DNA from 4 places in the Enterobacter sp. C3_dUdeg genome. Region 1 is predicted to be linked to each of the others. Evidence: predicted binding sites of a transcription regulator. Region 1 holds the regulator's gene; each other region holds the start of a gene.
What was found. The regulator LexA, encoded in region 1, represses DNA repair genes until DNA is damaged. The targets are predictions, from matches to a motif close to TNCTGTATGTACATACAGNA.

Region 1 (5,789 bases):
GACGCGGTCCTACGGCAGCGAGGCGCTGGCGGGCGAAGTGCATACGCGCCACGCGCGCCAGTTTTTGCGCGATGATCTTGTCGGTACCGTGCTCGTCCGCCATACGACGCAGCGAAACGGAAGGGGAGAAACGCACAAAGCTGTCGCGTCCCAGCCAGGAGACCGCGAAGAACTTCTGGATGCCGTTAAGCATGCGCAGCGGCGGATTCTCTTCACCTTTTTCACGGCCCGGACGACGACCAAACATCACCGATACCGGCACCATCTGCACATCCAGATCGGGGTTGCTGCGGTGCAGGTCAAGATAGTCGTGGAACAGCTTGATGGACTCTTCTTTTGGCGTGTAGTAGGTAAACACGCGCGGTCCACCGTGAATGAACACGTAGCGCGGCAGCAGCGTACCGTCAACTTCAAGCGGTTCAAGCGGGTCCGGTAAGTCATGCGCCAGACACTGGGCGCGAAGCGTCAGTAAGTCTGCCTTCGAGTTATAAGGCAAAACGTACATAATAGGACGCGAGGTATCGAGCCCCAATTCCAGCGCGGGTTCTGCTGGGATAGACTTGCTTTTTACCAGGATGCTTAATGGTAAATTAAGTAATTTGTAGTAAATTCGTGGCCAGCCGGACATAAACGATGTAAAGCCTCTGGTTAATAATGCAATTGCGGCGCAAGGATAACAGAAAGCGCGCAAAATTTCTGTTGTTACCCGTCATACTTCAGGCTGTAGCGAAACGCGCTACAGTTCCTGTTACTGACGCTTTTTTTCATAAAAGGTTCTTTTAATGGCCAATAATACCACTGGGTTAACGCGTATCATCAAAGCCGCCGGCTATTCATGGAAAGGTTTCCGTGCCGCGTGGATCAACGAAGCCGCCTTTCGCCAGGAGGGCGTCGCCGCTATCATCGCGGTGATCATCGCCTGTTTCCTTGATGTTGATGCTATTACCCGCGTACTTCTAATCGGTTCCGTGCTTCTGGTGATGATAGTGGAAATTCTTAATAGCGCTATTGAAGCCGTTGTTGATCGCATTGGTTCAGATTTCCACGAGCTTTCTGGCCGCGCAAAAGACATGGGCTCTGCTGCCGTGTTGCTGGCGATTATCACTGCCGTTATCACCTGGGTCACGCTGCTTTGGTCACATTTCCGATGAGCCTCGAGGAATAATTAAGTCCCTGGTTTTTTGTGCAGTTTTTGGTTCCAAAATCGCCTTTGACTGTATATACTCACAGCATAACTGTATATACACCCAGGGGGCGGAATGAAAGCGTTAACGACCAGGCAGCAAGAGGTGTTTGATCTCATCCGGGATCATATCGGCCAGACGGGTATGCCACCCACGCGTGCGGAAATCGCGCAGCGTCTGGGCTTCCGTTCTCCGAATGCTGCCGAAGAACACCTGAAAGCGCTGGCGCGTAAAGGCGTGATTGAGATTGTTTCAGGCGCGTCACGCGGTATCCGCCTGCTGGTGGAAGAAGAGACGGGCATTCCGCTGATAGGCCGTGTTGCCGCCGGTGAGCCTTTACTGGCACAGCAACATATTGAAGGCCACTACCAGGTCGATCCTGGCATGTTCAAACCGAGCGCAGATTTCCTGCTGCGCGTTAGCGGTATGTCGATGAAAGACATCGGTATTCTTGATGGCGATCTGCTTGCGGTGCACAAAACGCAGGATGTGCGTAACGGCCAGGTAGTTGTCGCGCGCATTGATGATGAAGTTACCGTCAAGCGTCTGAAAAAACAGGGTAACACCGTTCAGCTGCTGCCTGAAAACAACGAGTTCTCCCCGATTGTGGTCGATCTCCGCGAACACAACTTCTCTATCGAAGGACTGGCGGTTGGGGTCATTCGCAACGGTGAATGGCTGTAATCTCTTCCTGACAGGCTATGGCGCCGCTGTAGCCTGCTTCATTCTCCACTCCCGGTATTTTTCATGTCACTGCTGACGGAATCAGATAAGGCATTGTGGCGTCTCGCTCTGCCGATGATTTTTTCCAATATCACCGTGCCCTTGCTGGGGCTGGTCGATACTGCCGTTATTGGTCATCTTGATTCGCCTGTTTATCTTGGCGGCGTGGCGATTGGCGCAACGGCAACCAGCTTCCTGTTTATGCTGCTGCTCTTTTTGCGCATGAGCACCACCGGACTCACGGCACAGGCTTATGGTGCAAAAGATCCGCTGCGTCTGGCGCGCGCGCTGGTCCAGCCGCTGATCCTTGCGCTTGGCGCGGGAGTGTTAATCGTTTTATTACGTACGCCCCTGATCGACCTTGCGCTCCATGTTGTTGGCGGCAGCGAGGCGGTACTGGCGCAGGCGCGACGTTTCCTTGAAATTCGCTGGCTCAGCGCGCCCGCCTCGCTGGCAAACCTGGTTCTGCTGGGGTGGCTACTGGGCGTTCAGTACGCCCGTGCGCCAGTGATTTTGCTGGTGGTAGGCAACCTTCTCAACATTGTGCTGGATGTCTGGCTGGTAATGGGCCTGAATATGAACGTGCAGGGCGCGGCGCTGGCGACGGCGATTGCCGAATACGGAACCTTGATTATCGGTCTGTGGATGGTCTGGCGCGTGCTGGCGATGCGCGGGATCTCCCTGGCGCTGCTCAAAACCGCATGGCGCGGCAATATCCGTAGGCTGCTGGCGCTCAATCGTGACATCATGCTGCGCTCGCTGCTGCTTCAGCTCTGCTTCGGCGCGCTGACGGTTTTCGGGGTCCGACTGGGGCCAGAAATCGTCGCGGTCAACGCGGTATTGATGACGCTGCTGACCTTTACCGCCTACGCGCTGGACGGATTTGCCTATGCGGTAGAAGCGCATTCCGGGCAGGCGTACGGGGCGCGCGAAAGCGAGCAGCTTAGGGACGTCTGGCGGGCAGCCTGCCGCCAGTCTGGGCTGGTGGCGCTGGCGTTTGGCCTGGTTTACGCCTGCTTTGGTGAGCAAATTGTCGCGTTGCTTACGTCTCTTCCTGCGCTGCGCGAGCTGGCGAGTCACTATCTCATCTGGCAAGTCATCTTACCGGTGGTCGGCGTCTGGTGTTATCTGCTGGACGGCATGTTCATTGGTGCGACGCGCGGAGCGGAAATGCGTAACAGCATGGCGGTCGCGGCGGCCGGGTTTGGTCTGACGCTGCTGACGCTTCCCTGGCTGGGTAATCACGGTTTGTGGCTGGCCCTGGCCGTTTTCCTCTCGCTGCGAGGGATATCGCTGGCTTTTATCTGGCACCGCCACTGGCAAAACGATACCTGGTTCCCTTCACGTCACGATATATCGTGACGGTTAAAGATTCCGAATATGAAATCAACTGCCGAATCCTTAACTACAATAATTATCACGTCCAGCAGAAAAGAACGTAACGGACGTTACGACCCGACGCTTAACTAAGAGGACACGATGATGAATAAAGACGAAATCGGCGGCAACTGGAAGCAGTTCAAAGGTAAAGCGAAAGAACAGTGGGGTAAGCTGACCGATGACGATATGACCGTCATTGAAGGTAAACGCGATCAGCTTGTCGGTAAAATCCAGGAGCGTTACGGCTACGCGAAAGACCAGGCGGAAAGAGAAGTGGGCGACTGGGAAAAACGCAACGACTACCGCTGGTAACCGGGCTATACCCGCAAGTACAAGGAAGTACACCCTGAGGGCGGCCATGAGCCGCCTTTTCTTTTGCCGTTAACGCGGTTTTTTCTTCACAAGAATAGAGTGGTCGTGCTGACACGCGTCCTGATGACGGCAGGCTTCCACTTCCACGCAGGCAGAGCACAGTCCGTGCGCTTCAATCACGTTATGACGCAGGGCAAAACCCATTTTCGCCGCCAGCGTATGCATAATATCTTCCACGCCTTCCGCAGCCTCTTCTTTCACCACGCCGCAGCGGTCGCAGATAAACATCGCCGATGTATGGGTGGGCTGATCGAACAGATGGCACAACACATAGCTGTTTGTGGACTCAACTTTGTGCACGAATCCTTGTACCAGCAGGAAATCCAGGGCGCGATACACGGTCGGAGGTTTCGCCTGCGGCTCGCTTTCGCGGAGCAGGTCCAGCAGATCGTAGGCGCTGATAGCACCCTGCTGCAGGCTCATCAGACGTAAGACTTCAAGGCGCTGCGGAGTCAGGCGCACATTGCGTTGCGAACACAGCTTTTCGGCCTGCGCTAACAGCTCTTTTGTGGACTTATCCATTTAGCACCCCGGATGTTATAGGACGGAAACCCCTACTTTATCATGTTCTGGTAAAAACGCCGAGATCCGCCAGTCTGTGCTATACCTGACCCATTGCAAACCGGGAAATAAACAATGAAAAAACCTGACTGTATTCGACACTGGCGCGACGTTGAAGGCGCGGATGATTCGACCTATCCAGATAGCGATGAGCGTTTTTCTATCGGCGCCCCGTTGGCTCGCAAGCTTGGGCTCGGGCGCATTGGTATCCATCACGAGCGTTTACCGCCCGGGCGCAGGACGTCCTATCCGCACGCGGAAAGCGATGAAGAAGAGTTCGTTTATGTGCTCGAAGGTCATCCAGAAGCGTGGATCAATGGCTATTTATGGAAACTTGAACCGGGCGACAGCGTGGGGTTTCCTGCCGGAACCGGTATCTGCCACACCTTTATCAACAACACGGACGAAGAGGTGCGGTTACTGGTCGTTGGCGAGGCCAACAAAAAGCACAACCGCATCTACTATCCGCTCAACCCCGTGTATGCCGCTACCCGTGAGGATCGCTGGGTAGACCACCCGCCCCAGTTTTTTGGACCGCATGATGGAAAACCTGGGAAAAAATAATTTCCTCTTCTATAAATATTGAGGGCCGTCACAAAATATAACAGGCCGTAAGGGAGTTTTACTTAGGGATAGAAATAGCGGGTCTTTTACTACTTATTCACAGCAATAGTTCGTTCCTGTTTGGGTGATAACAGACAGGGGTTATTTCATAACAGACTATAACGGGCATACTGTGAAAAAAAATTTTAAATTTTCGGTGGTTAGTATCGCTGTTTCCTTGTTTATGGCAAATCAGGCGGGAGCAGCCAATACCTGGACAGAATCACGTAGCGACGCAATGGGTGGCACTGGCGTTGCCTCCGGGAGCTATGGTAGCGGGGCGTTAATCAACCCCGCGTTGCTGGCAAAGGCAAAACCGGACGATGATGTGACGGTCATTTTGCCGTCCGTTGGCGTACAGGTGACGGATGAGGACAATCTTCAGGACGAGATTGATACCATCAACGACAAAATCAATCACTATAAGGATGTGGTTGATGACCTCACGCCAAGGGAGATCATCACCAATCCGTTAGGTTCCATTAATCAATTCCAGGGCGCGGCCAAAGATCTGGCCGATGAGCTGGACTATCTCAAGGGTAAAACCGCACGCGCGACGGCAGGTGCTGGGCTTGCCGTGAGTATCCCTAACGATGTGCTTTCCGTGGCCTTTATGGCGAAAGGCTACGCCCATGGGCGGGTGAGTTCGTCTATCGATCAGCAAGATATTGATTATCTGCGCGGTATTCAACAAAGCAAGGTGGTGGCTGCCGGTGTTGCCCTGGACGCTGCGCTGAACGGCACGGATCAAATCACTAAAAATCTCAACTCAACGGCGTCTGGCCGGGCAGCGATTGTGTCCGACTATGGTGTTGCCGTTGCCCGTCAGTTTGACCTCGGCGGTGTCCCTGTTTCCGTGGGCGTGACGCCAAAGCTGCAAAAAACCTGGGTCTATAACTACACCACGTCAATCTACGATTACGACAGTAACAAGTGGAACGACAGCCGCTACCGCACGGACGACAC
Region 2 (5,789 bases), on a different contig from region 1:
GTTGATGGAGCCTGCCGCGCGCCACTGCTGGATGCCGAGCCAAATCAGATACGCTGCCCCGGCCCATTTCAGCACCTCAAAGGCCAGCACGGAGCGGGAGAACAGGGTCCCCAGACCGATCCCGACCAGCACAATATGAATGCCCAGCCCGGTCTGCAAACCGGCAATCGACGCTGCCGCACCGCGGTAGCCGTGGTTGATGGAGGTGGTCATGGTGTTAATAGCACCCGAACCCGGAGAAAGGCTGAGGATAATGGATGTCAGCAGGTAGGCGAACCACCATTCGAAGGTCATTTGAAACTCCCGAACCGTCTATTTTTATGCCACAATACGCTATTATTGAGTCATTTTGTGACCGGTGACGAAAAAAACGATATTCCCTGGATTACGTGAGTGGAAACCCAATGTTTCAGCAGAAAAAGGACTGGGAAACACGAGAAAACGCTTTTGCTGCTTTCTCTATGGGGCCGCTGACCGATTTCTGGCGGCAGCGTGAGGAAGATGAGTTTACGGGCATCGGGGGCGTCCCGGTGCGTTTCGTTCGTTTCCGAAATGAAAAAAATGACCGGGTGATTGTGGTCTGCCCTGGGCGTATTGAAAGTTACGTTAAATACGCCGAGCTGGCCTATGACCTGGTCCATATGGGGTTCGATGTCCTGATCATCGACCATCGTGGACAGGGGCTGTCCGGACGTATGCTGCCGGACACGCACCGTGGGCACGTCGATCGCTTCAGCGATTACGTCGATGATTTTGCCGCGTTCTGGCAGCAGGACGTTCAGCCTGGCCCCTGGCGCAAGCGGTATATTCTTGCGCACTCCATGGGCGGCGCCATTTCGACGCTGTTTTTGCAGCGTTACGCGCACCAGTGCGACGCCATTGCGCTCACCGCGCCGATGTACGGTATCGTCATCCGTTTTCCTGACTGGATGGTGCGCCATCTTCTTGACTGGGCTGAGGGCCATCAGCGCATTCGTGAAGGTTATGCCATTGGCACAGGACGCTGGCGCGCGCTGCCGTTCGCCATCAACGTCTTAACCCACAGCCGGCAGCGTTATCGCCGCAACCTGCGCTTTTATGCCGATGAACCGCGCTTGCGCGTCGGCGGCCCGACCTGGCACTGGGTGCGGGAGGGGATTCTGGCCGGTGAGCAGGTGCTGGCGGGCGTAGGCGATGATGACACGCCGACGCTTCTGATCCAGGCGGAAGAAGAGCGTGTGGTGGATAACCGCATGCATGACCGCTATTGTGAACTGCGCGCTGCAGCCGGTCACCCTTGTGAAGGGGGTAAACCGCTGGTCATTAACGGCGCGTTCCATGAGATCCTTTTTGAAAAGGACGCTATGCGCTCAGTCGCGCTTAACGCCATTGTTGAATTTTTCAACAGGCATAATTGATTCTTGTTTTCCACCAGAGGTTGAAATCCCTATGTACCAGGTTGTTGCATCTGATTTAGATGGCACGCTGCTTTCCCCCGACCACACCCTGTCGCCTTACGCGAAAGAGACCTTAAAACTCCTGACTGCCCGTGGCGTGAACTTTGTGTTCGCCACCGGCCGCCACCACGTGGACGTGGGGCAGATCCGCGATAATCTTGAGATCAAATCGTACATGATCACCTCCAACGGTGCGCGCGTGCATGATACCGACGGCAACCTGATCTTTACCCACAACCTGGATCGCGATATTGCCGCCGATCTGTTTGGCGTGGTGCATAACAACCCGGCTATCGTCACTAATGTTTACCGCGACGACGACTGGTTTATGAACCGCCACCGCCCGGACGAAATGCGTTTCTTCAAGGAAGCGGTATTCAACTACTCCCTTTACGAACCTGGCCTGCTGGAGCCGGAAGGGATCAGCAAGGTGTTCTTCACCTGTGACAGCCACGAAGAGCTGCTCCCGCTGGAACAGGCGATCAACGCCCGCTGGGGCGATCGCGTCAACGTGAGCTTCTCAACCCTGACCTGTCTGGAAGTAATGGCGGGAGGCGTCTCTAAAGGTCACGCGCTGGAAGCGGTTGCGAAACGTCTGGGCTTCGGGCTGAAAGACTGTATCGCCTTCGGTGACGGCATGAACGACGCCGAGATGCTTTCGATGGCGGGCAAGGGCTGCATCATGCAGAACGCGCACCAGCGTCTGAAGGATCTGCACCCTGAGCTGGAAGTGATTGGTTCTAACGCTGACAACGCGGTACCGAAGTATCTGCGCAAACTGTTCCTTGAATAATCTTCATTCGGTTGTTTATTGCTCAGTTGTCAACTAAAGAGTTCGCTACAATGCCTCTCCTTCTTTCTGAGAGACAAGCATTGTGGCGCTACTCATTATCACCACTATCCTGTGGGCCTTCTCCTTTAGCCTGATTGGCGAATACCTTGCCGGTTCGGTCGACAGCTACTTCTCGGTGCTGATGCGCGTGGGGCTGGCGGCGCTGGTGTTCCTGCCGTTTCTGCGCGCGCGCGGGCAATCGCTGAAAACGATTGTGCTGTATATGCTGGTGGGAGCGATGCAGCTCGGCATCATGTATTTGTTCAGCTTCCGGGCCTACGTCTACCTGTCCGTCTCTGAATTCCTGCTCTTTACCGTGCTGACGCCGCTCTATATCACGCTGATTTATGACCTGCTCAGCAGACGCCGTCTGCGCTGGGGATACCTGCTGAGCGCCGCGCTGGCGGTGATCGGCGCGGCGATTATTCGCTATGACAAAGTCAGCGATCACTTCTGGACCGGGCTGATGTTCGTCCAGCTTGCCAACATCAGCTTCGCCATCGGCATGGTGGGCTACAAACGCCTGATGGAAACCCGCCCGATGCCGCAGCATAACGCGTTTGCCTGGTTCTATATGGGCGCCGCGATTGTCGCGGTGGCGGCGTGGTTTATGCTCGGTAATCCGCAAAAGCTGCCGACCACCGCCGTGCAGTGGGGCGTTCTGGTCTGGCTGGGCGTAGTGGCGTCAGGGCTGGGGTACTTCATGTGGAACTACGGCGCTACGCAGGTAGACGCCGGTACGCTGGGGATCATGAACAACGTGCATGTCCCGGCAGGGCTGCTGGTCAATCTCGCCATCTGGCAGCAACAGCCGCACTGGCCGAGCTTCCTTATTGGGGGAGCGGTGATCCTGGCTTCGCTGTGGGTCCATCGCCGATGGGTCGCTCCGCGCTCCGCACAAACGGAAGATGGTCGCACGCGTGGTTCCGCGCTGAGCGAATAAACGCCTCCGTAATCGGCTGACGCTGCTCGCCATCGCGCACGGCGGCGTACAGTCGGCTCCACAGTCCTTCACCCAGGGTTTTGGTCTGCACCAGACCCTGGCGTTCAAAACTCTCCACCACCCAGTGCGGCAGCGCCGCGATACCCATTCTGGCCGCCACCATCTGAATCAGCAGCAGGGTGTTATCCACGCTTTTCAGCTGCGGGCTAATGCCTGCCGGCTGCAGGAAGTGGCGCCAGATATCCAGGCGGCTGCGCTGCACCGGATAAATCAGCAGCGTTTCTGTCGCCAGGTCTTCCGGCGTGACGCGCGTTTTGGCGGCCAGCGGGTGGTCCGGCGCCAGCACCAGGCGCACTTCATAATCAAACATCGGCGAATAGTGCAGGCCGCTGCGCGGCAGGATGTCAGAGGTCATGACCAGATCCAGCTCGCCCTGCTGCAGCGACGGCTGCGGGTCAAAGGTCACACCGGATTTGAAGTCCATCTCCACCTGCGGCCACTTCTGGCGGAAGTTTTCAAGCGCGGGGGTCAGCCACTGAATACAGCTGTGGCACTCAATGGCGATGCGCAGTTTGGTCTGCTGCGGTTCGTTACACGCCTGCAGCGCGCTCGCGATTTGCGGCAGTACCTGATTCGCCAGCTGAAGAAGAATTTCACCCTGCGGCGTAAAGCGTAGCGGCTGGCTCTTACGCACAAAAAGACGGAAGCCGAGGCGTTGTTCCAGATCGCTGAACTGGTGAGAAAGGGCGGACTGGGTCTGGTGCAGCGTGGCCGCAGCCGCCGCGAGCGAACCGCAGTTCCGCAACGCTTGTAGCGTTTTCAGGTGTTTAATCTCGATCATGAAAGTCCTTCACTTCGCCATGAACATATTGCGCTTGAGGAATATACAGTACCTGCCAATTATAGAAGTGTAAACATCTGGACGTCTAAATAACGAATTTCACAAGGGGCACACCATGACAATCCGCAATCACACTCTCGGTTTCCCTCGCGTCGGCCTGCGTCGCGAGCTGAAAAAAGCGCAAGAAAGCTACTGGGCGGGTAATGCCACCCGTGAAGAACTGCTGGCGGCAGGACGCGAGCTGCGCGCCCGCCACTGGGATCAGCAAAAACAGGCGGGCATTGACCTGCTGCCGGTGGGCGATTTCGCCTGGTACGACCATGTTCTGACGACCAGCCTGCTGCTTGGCAACGTGCCGGCTCGTCATCAGAACAAAGATGGATCGGTAGATATCGATACCCTGTTCCGCATCGGCCGTGGCCGCGCGCCGACGGGTGAGCCAGCGGCAGCGGCGGAAATGACCAAGTGGTTTAACACCAACTATCACTATATGGTGCCGGAGTTCGTCAAAGGTCAGCAGTTCAGGCTGGCCTGGACGCAGCTTCTGGACGAAGTGGATGAAGCGCTGGCGCTGGGCCACCAGGTGAAGCCGGTGCTGCTCGGGCCGGTAACGTACCTGTGGCTGGGCAAAGTAAAGGGCGAGCCGTTTGACCGACTCAGCCTGCTGAAGGATATTCTGCCGGTCTACAAACAGGTACTGAGTGAGCTGGGCAAACGCGGCATTCAGTGGGTGCAAATCGACGAACCGGCGCTGGTGCTTGAGCTGCCGCAGGATTGGCTCGATGCCTTCAAACCGGCGTATGACGCGCTCACCGGTCAGGTAAAACTCCTGCTGACGACCTATTTTGAAGGCGTGACGCCGAACCTGAAGACCATTACCGCGCTGCCGGTCCAGGGCCTGCACGTTGACCTCGTACACGGTAAAGATGATGTGGCGGAGCTGCACAAGCGTTTGCCAGCGGACTGGCTGCTCTCTGCCGGGCTGATCAACGGCCGTAACGTCTGGCGCGCCGATCTCACCGAGAAATACGCGCAAATCAAAGACATCGTCGGCAAACGTGAGCTGTGGGTGGCCTCGTCCTGTTCGCTGCTGCACAGCCCGATCGATCTGAGCGTAGAGACCCGTCTGGATGCCGAGGTGAAAAGCTGGTTTGCTTTCGCCCTGCAAAAATGTGAAGAGCTGACGCTGCTGCGCGACGCGCTGAACAGCGGCGACACGGCGGCGATTACCGAATGGAGCGCGCCGACCCAGGCGCGCCGTCACTCGGCGCGCGTGCACAACCCGGCGGTGGAAAAACGCCTGGCGGCCATCACCGCCCGGGACAGCCAGCGGCAGAGCCCGTACGAGGTGCGCGCCGAAGCGCAGCGCGCCCGCTTCAATCTGCCCGCGTGGCCAACAACGACGATCGGTTCTTTCCCGCAAACTACGGAGATCCGCGGCCTGCGCCTGGACTTTAAAAAGGGCAATCTGGATGCGAATCACTACCGCACCGGCATCGCGGAACACATCAAGCAGGCGATTATCGAGCAGGAACGCCTGGGGCTGGACGTGCTGGTGCACGGCGAGGCCGAGCGTAACGACATGGTGGAATACTTCGGTGAGCACCTGGACGGCTTTGTCTTTACCCAGAACGGCTGGGTGCAGAGCTACGGCTCACGCTGCGTGAAGCCGCCGGTGGTTATCGGTGACGTCAGCCGCCCGGAAGCGATCACCGTGGAGTGGGCGAAGTATGCCCA
Region 3 (5,789 bases), on a different contig from region 1:
GAACATCATCCTGGTCGGTGCCATTGCGCTTCTGGCGATTAACTTTGACCTGGTGATGGCAACGGCGCTGATTAACTTCGGTGCGCTGGTGGCGTTCACCTTTGTTAACCTGTCGGTTATCTCTCAGTTCTGGATCCGTGAAAAGCGTAACAAGACGCTGAAAGACCACTTCCAGTATCTGTTCCTGCCGATGTGCGGTGCCCTGACCGTGGGCGCGCTGTGGGTTAACCTGGAAGAGAGCTCTATGGTGCTTGGCCTGATTTGGGCGGGTATCGGCCTGATTTACCTGGCCTGCGTCACGAAGAGCTTCCGTAACCCGGTTCCTCAGTACGAAGACGTCGCGTAATGACTCGCCGGGTGGCGCTTGCCCGGCCTACAAAACGACACACCCGTTGGCCTGTGCCAGCGGGCAAAAAAAAGCCGGAGACATCGCCTCCGGCTTTTTTTATACCGCTCGCTCAGACAATCTCTTGAGCGTACTGGAACAGGGATTTCAACAGCGCCTGTTTCTCAGCATTCCCCTCATACTGGCCATAAAGCATTTCCAGCTCCTGGGCATAGCTATTAAGGAACTCAGGGGTAAAGACATTGCGACGATGCTGCAGCCAGCGATCCTGCTCTGCCTCGTCCAGCGTGCCGGGGAAGTTACGCGCGCGGTAGTTAAACATCAGCTTTTCGATGCGTTTATCGGCGAAAGTAATATCCAGCGCCGGTAAGTTACGCGGCTCGGTTTGCAGAACGATATTCATCGCCGCGCGGTCGGCATCGCTGAAGAAGCCGTTGTAGAGCTGGGCATCCACGTTTTCAGACGGCACGAACGGCTCCGCCTCGGCAAAGATGGCGACCACTTTCTCGCGCACCTGCGGGTTATCGCGCAGCACTTTCAGGTTATCGAGGCAGCGCTGACGGTTAATGCCCAGTCTGTCCGCATCTTCCGGGCGCAGCGTATTCGCCTGCGCGAGTACCGGACATTTATTGATATGCACCAGTTTGACCGGCACCGCAGGCAGATCGCCGAGTTCATTTTTCGGGGTATAGAGCCGTTCGCGCAGGGTATCGCTGTCGAGCTCCAGCAGCGGCGAAATATCGCCGGCTAAATCCACCATGATGACCGCATTACGGTTGTCCGGATGCCAGGCCAGCGGGGCGACCCAGCTGGTATTACCGCGCCAGGCTCCAAACATGCCGGAGATATGCACCAGGGGTTTCATCTGCGGTACGTCGATAAGGGTCATGAGCTTCTGCTTGCTGCGGTGGCTCAGCAGATACTCAAACAGCCGGGGCTGCGCGTTTTTCACCAGCTTCGCCATGGCAATGGTGGCATAGACGTCCGCCATCGCGTCGTGGGCATTGCTGTGCTCGATGCCGTTGGCGCGCGTCAGGTGTTCCAGCCGGAAGCTGATCAGCCCTTCCTCGTTTTCCGGCCAGTTAATGCCCTCAGGACGCAGGGCATAACAGGCGCGCATGATGTCGAGCAAATCCCAGCGTGAGTTGCGGTTCTGCCAGCTCCAGGCATAGGGATCGTAGAAGTTGCGATAGAAGATGTTGCGCGTCACTTCGTCATCGAAGCGGATGTTGTTGTAACCGACCACGCAGGTATTGGGGACGGTAAACAGATCGTGGATGCGTCGGGCGAATTCTGCCTCGTTAACGCCTTTCTCGCGCGCTTCCTGAGGCGTGATCCCGGTGACCATGACCGCCCCGGGCTGCGGCAGGTAGTCATCAGCCGGTTTGCAGTAAAAGACCTCAGGCTCGCCAATAATGTTGAATTCGTCGTCGGTACGGATGGCGGCAAACTGCGCCGGTCGGTCCAGCGCCGGGTGCGTGCCAAAGGTTTCGTAGTCATGGAATAAAAAAGTCGGGCGAGCGGCAGAGTCAGACACCAGTAATACCATCCTGTTAAAAAATGACGTCACTATGGTAAACGATCGTGCGGTTCAGACCGAATAAAAAGCACCGCCGTCGAGCAAATTTGCGCGCCAGCTTCAGAGAAAAATCTGTGCTCTGTCACATTTTTTTGCAATTAAGCCAGGTAACGACATCAGAACTCCCGTAAAAAGGTCATCGATTTTTAATGACCTGAGGATATACCGTTGAAACGCCGTCTGTTTATTGCTGTTTCTTTACTCGCTTCGAGTGTCTCATCTGCTTTTGCGGCCGAACCACTGGATTTTTCGCCGCAGCCTCCGGCCATTCAGGCTGGCTCCTGGGTGCTGATGGACTACACGACTGGTCAGATCTTAACGGCGGGCAACGAACATCAACAACGTAATCCGGCGAGCCTGACCAAGCTGATGACGGGGTATGTGGTTGATCGGGCCATTGATAGCCATCGCATTACGCCGGACGACATTGTCACCGTCGGGCGTGACGCGTGGGCAAAAGGCAACCCGGTTTTTGACGGCTCATCGCTGATGTTCCTGAAAGAGGGCGATCGCGTCTCCGTGCGTGATTTAAGCCGCGGTCTGATTGTCGATTCCGGCAACGACGCCTGCGTGGCGCTGGCCGATCACGTGGCGGGCGGTCAGCCGCAGTTTGTGAAGATGATGAACGACTACGTGCAGAAGCTGAACCTGCGCGATACGCACTTTGAAACCGTCCACGGGCTGGACGCGCCGGGCCAGCACAGCTCGGCCTATGACCTGGCCGTACTCTCCCGGGCCATCATTCACGGCGAGCCTGAGTTTTACCATATGTACAGCGAAAAGAGCCTGACCTGGAACGGGATCACCCAGCAAAACCGTAACGGCCTGCTGTGGGATAAAACCATGAACGTGGACGGGCTTAAAACGGGGCACACCTCGGGGGCGGGCTTTAACCTGATTGCGTCCGCCGTTGACGGTCAGCGCCGTTTAATCGCGGTGGTGATGGGGGCGGACAGCCCGAAGGGGCGTGAGGACCAGGCCCGGAAACTGCTGCACTGGGGGCAGCAGAACTTCGATACGGTGCAAATCCTGCATAGCGGTAAAAAAGTGGGGACAGAGCGTATCTGGTACGGCGATAAGGAGCAGGTGAAACTGGGCACCGACCAGGACTTCTGGCTGGCCTTGCCGAAAGCGGAAGTGCCGAACATCAAAGCCAAATACGTGCTGGATAAAAAAGAGCTGGAAGCGCCGATTGCTGCGCATCAGCGGGTCGGGGAGATCCAGCTCTATGACCGTGACAAGGTGGTGGCGCACTGGCCGCTGGTGACGCTGGAAGCCGTTGATAAGGGCGGACTGTTCTCTCGCATGAGCGATTATCTCCACCACACGCTTTAACCGCTGATGGGCAGACTGGCAGGGTTGCGAGTCTGCTCACATAATAAACACTCCTCGTTTGCCGATAATAGTAATCCAGCTTTATAGTGTATAAATATACAGTAATAAATGGAGGCAGCATGGACTACAGCATCAAGCAGCAACAGAAACGTAAGATTGCCGGTTTTCATTTGGTCGGACCGTGGGAACAAACGGTTAAACAGGGCTTTGAACAGCTGGTGATGTGGGTGGACGGGCGCCACATTGAGCCGCTGGAGTGGGTTGCGGTCTACTACGATAACCCCGATGAGGTCCCGGCAGAAAAACTGCGCTGCGATACGGCCGTTACGGTGCCGGACGATTTCGTTATTCCGGAAAACAGCGAAGGCGTCATGATGACGGAAATCGCGGCCGGGGATTATGCCGTGGCGACGGCGCGCGTGGAAAACTACGACTTCGCCACGCCGTGGTATCAGTTCTTCAACTCTCTGCTGCAGGACAATAAGTACCAGATGGCGCTTAAACCCTGCTTCGAACGCTATCTCAATGACGGCAATGCAGACGGCTACTGGGATATCGAAATGTATATCGCGGTAGAGCATAAAACGGCTTAAGCCTGCTAAATGAAGGGTTTTTCAGTCGGGAGCGAGCCGCCCGGCTGAAAACACAGTACAATTGTGATTTGCCGTGTAGCTGGAGAGCGGGTGTGCGTCCCGACAAATCATTAACCCCTTTTGAAATTCGCTTGTACAAACATTACCGCGTGGTGCACGGGTGCCGCATCGCGCTGGCGTTCGTATTGACGTTTGTACTGGTCCGTTTGCTTGATGTTCCGGAAGGAACGTGGCCGCTGATCACCCTGGTGGTGGTGATGGGGCCCATCTCGTTTTGGGGGAACGTTGTTCCGCGCGCCTTTGAGCGAATTGGCGGGACGGTTTTAGGCTCGGCCCTTGGGCTTATTGCCCTGAAGCTGGAACTCATCTCATTTCCCGTGATGCTGGCATGGTGCGGGGCCGCCATGTTCCTGTGCGGCTGGCTGGCGTTGGGCAAAAGACCGTATCAGGCCTTGCTGATTGGGATTACTCTCGCGGTGGTTGTCGGTGCGCCCGCCGGGGATATGACCACCGCGCTGTGGCGAAGCGGGGATGTCATCCTGGGGTCACTGCTGGCCATGCTCTTCACCGGTATCTGGCCGCAGCGCGCTTTTCTGCACTGGCGTATTCAGATGGCGAACTACGTCACCGCCTTTAACCGCGTCTATCAGGCCGGATTTTCCCCGAATCTGGTCGAGCGTCCCCGGCTGGAAAAGCATCTGCAAACGATCCTCAACGACGTGGTCAAAATGCGCGGCCTGATTACGCCCGCCAGCAAAGAAACCCGTATTCAGAAATCGATTTTCGAAGCCATCCAGACGGTAAGCCGCAATCTGGTCTGCATGCTTGAACTGCAAATCAACGCCCACTGGGCCTCGCGTCCCAGCCATCTGTTGATGCTTAACGCGCAGACTCTCAAAGAGACCCAGCAGATGACGCAGCAAACGCTGTTGACCATCGCCCATGCGCTCTATGAAGGGAACCCGCAGCCGATACTGGCCAACAGCGAGCGGCTGAATGAGATCGTCGCGGAGCTGAAGCAGTTAATCAATGAACGCCAGAGCGATAACGTTGCGGAAACGCCTATTCATGGCTACGTCTGGCTGAGCATGGAACTGGCGCGTCAGCTTGAGCTGTTATCGCACCTTATTTGCCGGGCGCTGCGCAAATAAAAGGCGTATGTGACGGCTGCTGCTTCGATTCAGCAGCAATTGGGGTTATGATAGCTTTAAACGATATACTCATTGTCATTCGCAGCCGCTGTCAGTAAGGTTATTGTTACAACGGTTGCCTTAACGAATCCGAATCTCACATTATCAGGGGTGTAAAAATGGAAACTACCAAGCCTTCGTTCCAGGATGTTCTGGAATTCGTCCGCCTGTTCCGCCGCAAAAACAAGCTGCAGCGTGAAATCCAGGACGTTGAGAAGAAGATCCGTGACAACCAGAAACGTGTTCTGCTGCTCGACAACCTGAGCGACTACATCAAGCCAGGTATGAGCGTTGAAGCTATTCAGGGCATCATCGCCAGCATGAAGAGCGACTATGAAGACCGCGTTGATGACTACATCATCAAAAACGCTGAGCTGTCCAAAGAGCGTCGCGACATCTCTAAAAAGCTGAAAGTGATGGGCGAAATCAAAAACGGCGAAGCAAAAAGCGAGTAATCGCAGCGAATAGTGAAAAAGGCTCTCTGGTGACAGAGAGCTTTTTTTTATGACTCAGAACGCGGCTGTAGCTGATAAATCCAGGCCTGAACCTGCTTGCCTTCAAGGGTGGTCACCGTGACCTCAACGCGATCGTAGCCGTCTTCAAATTCGTCCAGCATTTGCCAGTGTGCGGCAAGGTTATCCGAGATAAACAGATAGCCTTCGACGCGGGGGCCGTCAGGGTGGAGCACAATTCCCGGGAAGTCCGCCGCGGCGCCCCAACCGCGTTCGTAAAACGTGCCGGATACG
Region 4 (5,789 bases), on a different contig from region 1:
GCGTAACGGAGAAACGCGTTTTTCCCTGATGGGAACCAGCATGTTCTGGGGCGCGGGCGTCACGCTGCGCTTCCTGCTGGTGCTGTGGGTGCCGGTAGCTCTGGGGATTACCGACAACGCGACGCCGACCTATCTTAACGCGATGGTGGCTATCGGCATTGTGGTGGGGGCAGGTGCGGCGGCGAAGCTGGTGACGCTCGAGACGGTAGCACGCTGCATGCCCGCAGGGATCCTGATTGGCGTCGTGGTACTTATTTTCTCGCTGCAACATGCATTATTGCCTGCGTATGTCCTCCTCATCCTGATTGGTATTCTGGGCGGTTTCTTCGTGGTGCCGCTGAACGCGTTACTGCAGGAACGTGGCAAGCAGACCGTCGGGGCGGGGAACGCCATCGCGGTACAAAACCTAGGTGAAAACCTGGCAATGTTATTAATGCTGGGGCTCTACTCGCTGGCGGTAAAAGTGGGTGTGCCGGTGGTGGGGATTGGCGTCGGGTTTGGTGGGCTGTTCGCGCTGGCGATTGTGGGATTGTGGGTTTGGCAGCGTCGGCGCTGATAAGTGCGGCCTGATGCCCTCACCCCGGCCCTCTCCCACAGGGAGAGGGAGCAAACCCTAAAAACGGCAACCTGCGTTGCCGTTTTGCTTTTATTACGGCGCAGGATACGTATAAACCTGATGCACCGCTTCAATCTCCGCTAACACCTCTTCACTCAGGTTCAGATGGAAGCTCTCAATATTGGTTTTCAACTGTTCCATCGTGGTTGCGCCCAGCAGGGTGCTGGCAACAAACGGCTGACGACGCACGAAGGCCAGAGCCATCTGTGCAGGGTCAAGACCGTGACGCTTTGCGATATCCACATAGGCTGCAACGGCTTTCTGCGTCTGCTCGCCGCTGTAGCGGGTAAAGCGGCTAAAGAGGGTATTTCTCGCCCCGGCCGGTTTCGCGCCGTTCAGGTATTTCCCCGTCAGCGTGCCAAAGCCGAGACAGGAATAGGCGAGCAGTTCCACTTCTTCATATTGCGTCACTTCGGCCAAACCAACCTCATAGCTACGGTTAAGCAGGCTGTACGGGTTCTGGATGGTGACGATACGCGGCAGATCGTGTTTATCTGCCAGGTGCAGATAGCGCATTACGCCAAAGGCCGTTTCGTTAGAGACGCCAATGTAGCGGATTTTTCCCGCGCGCTGGCACTCGGTCAGCGCTTCCAGCGTTTCCAGCAGCGTTACGGCGGGGGCGCTCTCATTCCAGCTGTAGCCGAGCTTACCAAAGCAGTTGGTTGGCCGCTGCGGCCAGTGCACCTGATACAGGTCGAGATAGTCGGTTTGCAGGCGCTTCAGGCTGGCGTCCAGTGCGGCGCGGATATTTTTGCGATCGAGGATCTGATTCGGGCGGATCCCGGTATCGTTGTTGCGCGCGGGGCCACTGACTTTTGAGGCAATCACCAGCTTTTCACGGTTGCCGCGTTTTGCCAGCCAGTTACCGACGTAGGTTTCGGTAAGTCCCTGCGTTTCAGGACGTGGCGGAACAGGGTACATCTCCGCGACATCAATCAGGTTAATCCCCTGGCTGACGGCGTAATCGAGTTGTGCATGGGCATCGGCTTCGCTGTTTTGTTCACCAAATGTCATCGTGCCCAACCCCAGTTGGCTTATTTCCAGAGCGCTGTGGGGGATACGGTGATAATGCATAGCCGGCTTCCTCAGTAGACTTATAGACCGCGTCAGGGCGTGCCCGACAAAGGAATATAAACATGGCAGAGGGGAAGCAAAAGGGGAAGAAAAAAATCAAAAAGGCCAGCAAGCTACTGACCTTTATCTGTTTATCGCTCGATAATTTGCGATACTTCGTCGCGATTGATCTGCATTTTATTGCCTTCCTGGTCGCGGTAGCTGACCAGACCGGTATCATCGTCGACTTCGGGTTTGCCGTCGGTCAGGATCATTCGACCATCTTTTGTCGCCATGACGTAATCGCTGCTACAGCCCGATACGGCAAACGCTAAACCGACTGCTGAAACTAACACTGCCCATTTTTTCATCGTTATCGTCCTCATCTGGCGCGTATCAAATCATAATCTAGTATTAACCCGATATGGCGACTTGAGGAAGCGGTAAAATCTTAAAAAGCAGTCGATTATGTTTGAGAGCTCGCAAAATAAGTAAAAAACTATGTTTTTAACAGGAAATGACGGGCAAGGAGTGCGCCGGTGAAATTCTTTTTGAGATAAAAACCGCGCGGTAACGTCAGTATCGGCTCACCCTTCGCGCCGATTGCCTCGGTAAGCGCTTTGCTGTTGGCCGCTTTCGGGCGCAATTGTAAAACTTCTCCGTGTCGGGCGGTGATGCGCTCTACCTGCCCAAGCACAATCATGTCCATCAGCTCCTCCCAGTCCAGACGCAGCTGTTGCTCCTCATCGTCGTTCGGGCTCCAGAGCAGCGGCGCGCCAACGCGACGGTCAGCCAGGGGGATCTGACGTTCACCTTCGACCGGTACCCACAACACGCGCTTCAGCTTGTGGCGAACGTGGCTGGTTTCCCACGTTACGCCGGTGTTGCCGGTTAATGGCGCAACGCAGACGAAGGTGGTCTCAAGTGGCTTGCCCTGGCTGTCTATAGGGATGGTTTTTAACTCCACGCCAAGCGCTGCAAAATCCTGCTCGGGTTTGCTTCCTGCGCTGGCACCCAGCCACAGCTCAAGCAGCATGCCGATCCAGCCTTTATCCCGTTTCAGATCCTTCGGGATCTGAAGCCCTGCCATTGCCGCCAGCTCGCCAAGCGAAAAGCCTGCAAGACGCCGTGCCTGCTGTAGCAACTGACCTTCGCTGGATGGCGGTGAGAGCAAGGGTGTAAGCGGATGCATGAAGGTAACCTTTTGATTAAAAAATAAACTAAGAAATTGTCCCCTGTGGATAGAGTTTAACTATTTCTGTGCCAATATTCCATGTCTATGATTTATATGTTTTTTTATTGGTTTGAAATCGTTTTGCCAGACTCAGAAAACCGGTTGTTCAAATCTGGTCACTGACAATGAACAGGATCTTACACCATGTTATCCACAGAAAAATGGGATAACTGGGCATAACCCTGACTACTGTTTCAATTTACAGCCTTGACGTGCGATGAAAATCGAATTTTCAAACAAATTGTGACTAACTTATTGGCACAATCTGTGGATAAAACCGACGCTGTTCGATCTTTCATCAGCACGACGATCCCTGATGTGACGATCGTCACGATATTCTGTTTTGTGCTCATGGAAATACATTTAACTATTTGAAAATAATTGCATTATCTAATTAAGGTGAAAAAGGGGAGACTGCATCGTTTGAGGTTGTTCATCGGTAATCAGACACTTCTTCACAACTATATCCACAGAAAAGGTGAATAAAATTCCCTTCACCACCGCTCATCTGTTTATAACTCAGCACTTATTTGTGAGTTATTCAAATGTTATTAGGTTGCAGCCCTGTAAGAGAGTGGTTTACCGCCTCCCTGTAGTGTGAAACAATCATTCATATATAAGGTTTAGTTTGGGGTAGTCCGGTGATTGATGACGATGGCTACCGCCCGAACGTAGGAATAGTAATTTGTAATCGTCAGGGCCAGGTAATGTGGGCCCGGCGATATGGTCAGCACTCCTGGCAGTTCCCTCAAGGCGGGATCAATCCGGGAGAGTCCCCAGAACAAGCGATGTACCGGGAGCTTTTTGAAGAGGTCGGTTTAAGCCGAAAAGATGTTCGCATCCTGGCTTCGACCCGCAACTGGTTGCGTTACAAGTTACCGAAACGTTTGGTGCGTTGGGACACAAAGCCGGTTTGTATCGGCCAGAAACAGAAGTGGTTTCTGTTGCAGTTGGTGGGCAACGATTCAGACATCAATATGCAAACCAGCAGTACGCCGGAGTTCGATGGCTGGCGCTGGGTGAGCTATTGGTATCCTGTTCGTCAGGTCGTGTCGTTTAAACGCGATGTTTACCGTAGGGTGATGAAAGAGTTTGCAAGTGTGGTAATGCAGCTTCAGGAGATCCCGCCTAAGCCGCAGAGCGCACCTGCCTGGCGACGTAAAAGAGGTTAAGCTACGCAAATCATGCTCACCCGCTTGCGAGAAATAGTCGAGAAGGTGGCCAGTGCTCCGCGTCTGAACGAGGCGCTGAATATTCTGGTCACTGACATCTGTCTTGCGATGGAGACCGAGGTCTGTTCGGTGTATCTGGCCGACCACGATCGGCGCTGCTATTACCTGATGGCGACCCGTGGTTTAAAAAAACCACGTGGACGCACCGTCACGCTCGCATTTGATGAAGGTATCGTGGGCCTGGTTGGGCGGCTGGCTGAACCCATCAACCTTGCTGACGCGCAAAAACACCCCAGCTTTAAATACATCCCTTCCGTAAAAGAAGAGCGCTTCCGCGCTTTTCTTGGCGTGCCGATTATCCAGCGTCGCCAGCTGCTCGGCGTGCTGGTTGTCCAGCAGCGCGAGCTACGTCAGTACGATGAAAGCGAAGAGTCTTTCCTCGTCACGCTGGCCACTCAGATGGCGGCGATCCTCTCCCAGTCCCAGCTTGCCGCGCTCTTTGGTCAGTATCGCCATACGCGCATTCGTGCCCTTCCGGCATCACCAGGCGTAGCGATTGCGGAAGGCTGGATGGACGCCACGCTGCCGCTGATGGAGCAGGTTTACGAAGCCTCAACGCTTGATGAAGCGCTTGAGCGAGAGCGTCTTACCGCCGCGCTGGAAGAGGCGGCGAATGAATTTCGTCGTTACAGCAAGCGCTTTGCCGCAGGCGCACAGAAAGAGACGGCGGCCATCTTCGACCTCTATTCGCACCTGCTCTCCGACGCGCGTCTGCGTCGTGAGCTGTTTGCGGAAGTGGATAAAGGCTCGGTCGCAGAGTGGGCGGTTAAGAAGGTCATCGAAAAATTTGCCGACCAATTTGCGGCACTGACCGACGGTTACCTGAAAGAACGGGCTGGCGATCTCCGCGCCCTGGGACAGCGTCTGCTGTTCCATCTCGATGACACCATTCAGGGGCCGAATGCCTGGCCAAAACGGTTTGTTCTGGTCGCCGATGAGCTCTCGGCAACGACGCTGGCTGAACTGCCTCAGGACAGGCTGGCCGGTGTGGTGGTGCGCGATGGCGCAGCCAACTCGCATGCCGCCATTATGGTGCGCGCGCTGGGTATTCCAACCGTTATGGGCGCGGATATCCAGCCGTCGGTACTGCACCGCCGTACGCTGGTAGTGGACGGCTATCGCGGTGAGCTGCTGGTCGATCCTGAGCCGGTTCTGCTCCAGGAATACCAGCGTCTTATCAGCGAAGAGAATGAATTAAGCAAGCTGGCGGAAGATGACGTTAACCTGCCCGCACAGCTTAAGAGCGGTGAGCGGATCAAAGTCATGCTCAACGCCGGTTTAAGCCCTGAGCATGAAGAAAAGCTTGGCAGCCGCATCGACGGTATTGGCCTGTACCGTACTGAAATCCCGTTCATGCTGCAGAGCGGTTTCCCCTCCGAAGAGGAGCAGGTGGCGCAGTATCAGGGGATGCTGCAGATGTTTAACGACAAACCTGTCACCCTGCGAACCCTGGATGTCGGCGCGGATAAACAGCTGCCCTATATGCCGATCAGCGAAGAAAACCCGTGCCTGGGCTGGCGTGGGATCCGCATTACGCTCGATCAGCCGGAGATCTTCCTGATCCAGGTGCGTGCGATGCTGCGCGCCAACGCGGCGACGGGCAATCTCAGCATCTTACTCCCGATGGTCACCAGCATTGATGAGATCGACGAGT

Region 2: metR (HTH-type transcriptional regulator MetR) is a predicted target of LexA. The motif match lies at 4,084-4,103, and genes of this name have one in related genera.
Region 3: sbmC (DNA gyrase inhibitor SbmC) is a predicted target of LexA. The motif match lies at 3,345-3,364, and genes of this name have one in related genera.
Region 4: mutH (DNA mismatch repair endonuclease MutH) is a predicted target of LexA. The motif match lies at 3,091-3,110, and genes of this name have one in related genera.

What each region holds. Positions count from the first base shown of each region.
Region 1 is NZ_BAAKFX010000010.1:67,524-73,312, reverse strand. It holds gene plsB (glycerol-3-phosphate 1-O-acyltransferase PlsB) at 1-628, opposite strand, end outside; gene AC27FC_RS18675 (diacylglycerol kinase) at 783-1,151, shown strand; gene lexA (transcriptional repressor LexA) at 1,260-1,868, shown strand; gene dinF (MATE family efflux transporter DinF) at 1,932-3,269, shown strand; gene AC27FC_RS18660 (CsbD family protein) at 3,390-3,599, shown strand; gene zur (zinc uptake transcriptional repressor Zur) at 3,669-4,181, opposite strand; gene AC27FC_RS18650 (cupin domain-containing protein) at 4,296-4,784, shown strand; gene AC27FC_RS18645 (conjugal transfer protein TraF) at 4,957-5,789, shown strand, end outside.
Region 2 is NZ_BAAKFX010000017.1:20,410-26,198, reverse strand. It holds gene rhtB (homoserine/homoserine lactone efflux protein) at 1-294, opposite strand, end outside; gene pldB (lysophospholipase L2) at 405-1,397, shown strand; gene yigL (sugar/pyridoxal phosphate phosphatase YigL) at 1,429-2,229, shown strand; gene AC27FC_RS22190 (carboxylate/amino acid/amine transporter) at 2,312-3,211, shown strand; gene metR (HTH-type transcriptional regulator MetR) at 3,099-4,052, opposite strand; gene metE (5-methyltetrahydropteroyltriglutamate--homocysteine S-methyltransferase) at 4,168-5,789, shown strand, end outside.
Region 3 is NZ_BAAKFX010000001.1:314,657-320,445, forward strand. It holds gene plaP (putrescine/proton symporter PlaP) at 1-346, shown strand, start outside; gene sbcB (exodeoxyribonuclease I) at 459-1,895, opposite strand; gene dacD (serine-type D-Ala-D-Ala carboxypeptidase DacD) at 2,094-3,260, shown strand; gene sbmC (DNA gyrase inhibitor SbmC) at 3,380-3,853, shown strand; gene AC27FC_RS01410 (FUSC family protein) at 3,946-5,004, shown strand; gene AC27FC_RS01415 (DUF496 family protein) at 5,163-5,498, shown strand; gene AC27FC_RS01420 (gamma-glutamylcyclotransferase family protein) at 5,546-5,789, opposite strand, start outside.
Region 4 is NZ_BAAKFX010000018.1:40,475-46,263, forward strand. It holds gene lplT (lysophospholipid transporter LplT) at 1-556, shown strand, start outside; gene AC27FC_RS22680 (NADP(H)-dependent aldo-keto reductase) at 650-1,690, opposite strand; gene AC27FC_RS22685 (YgdI/YgdR family lipoprotein) at 1,822-2,040, opposite strand; gene mutH (DNA mismatch repair endonuclease MutH) at 2,169-2,861, opposite strand; gene rppH (RNA pyrophosphohydrolase) at 3,545-4,075, shown strand; gene ptsP (phosphoenolpyruvate--protein phosphotransferase) at 4,088-5,789, shown strand, end outside.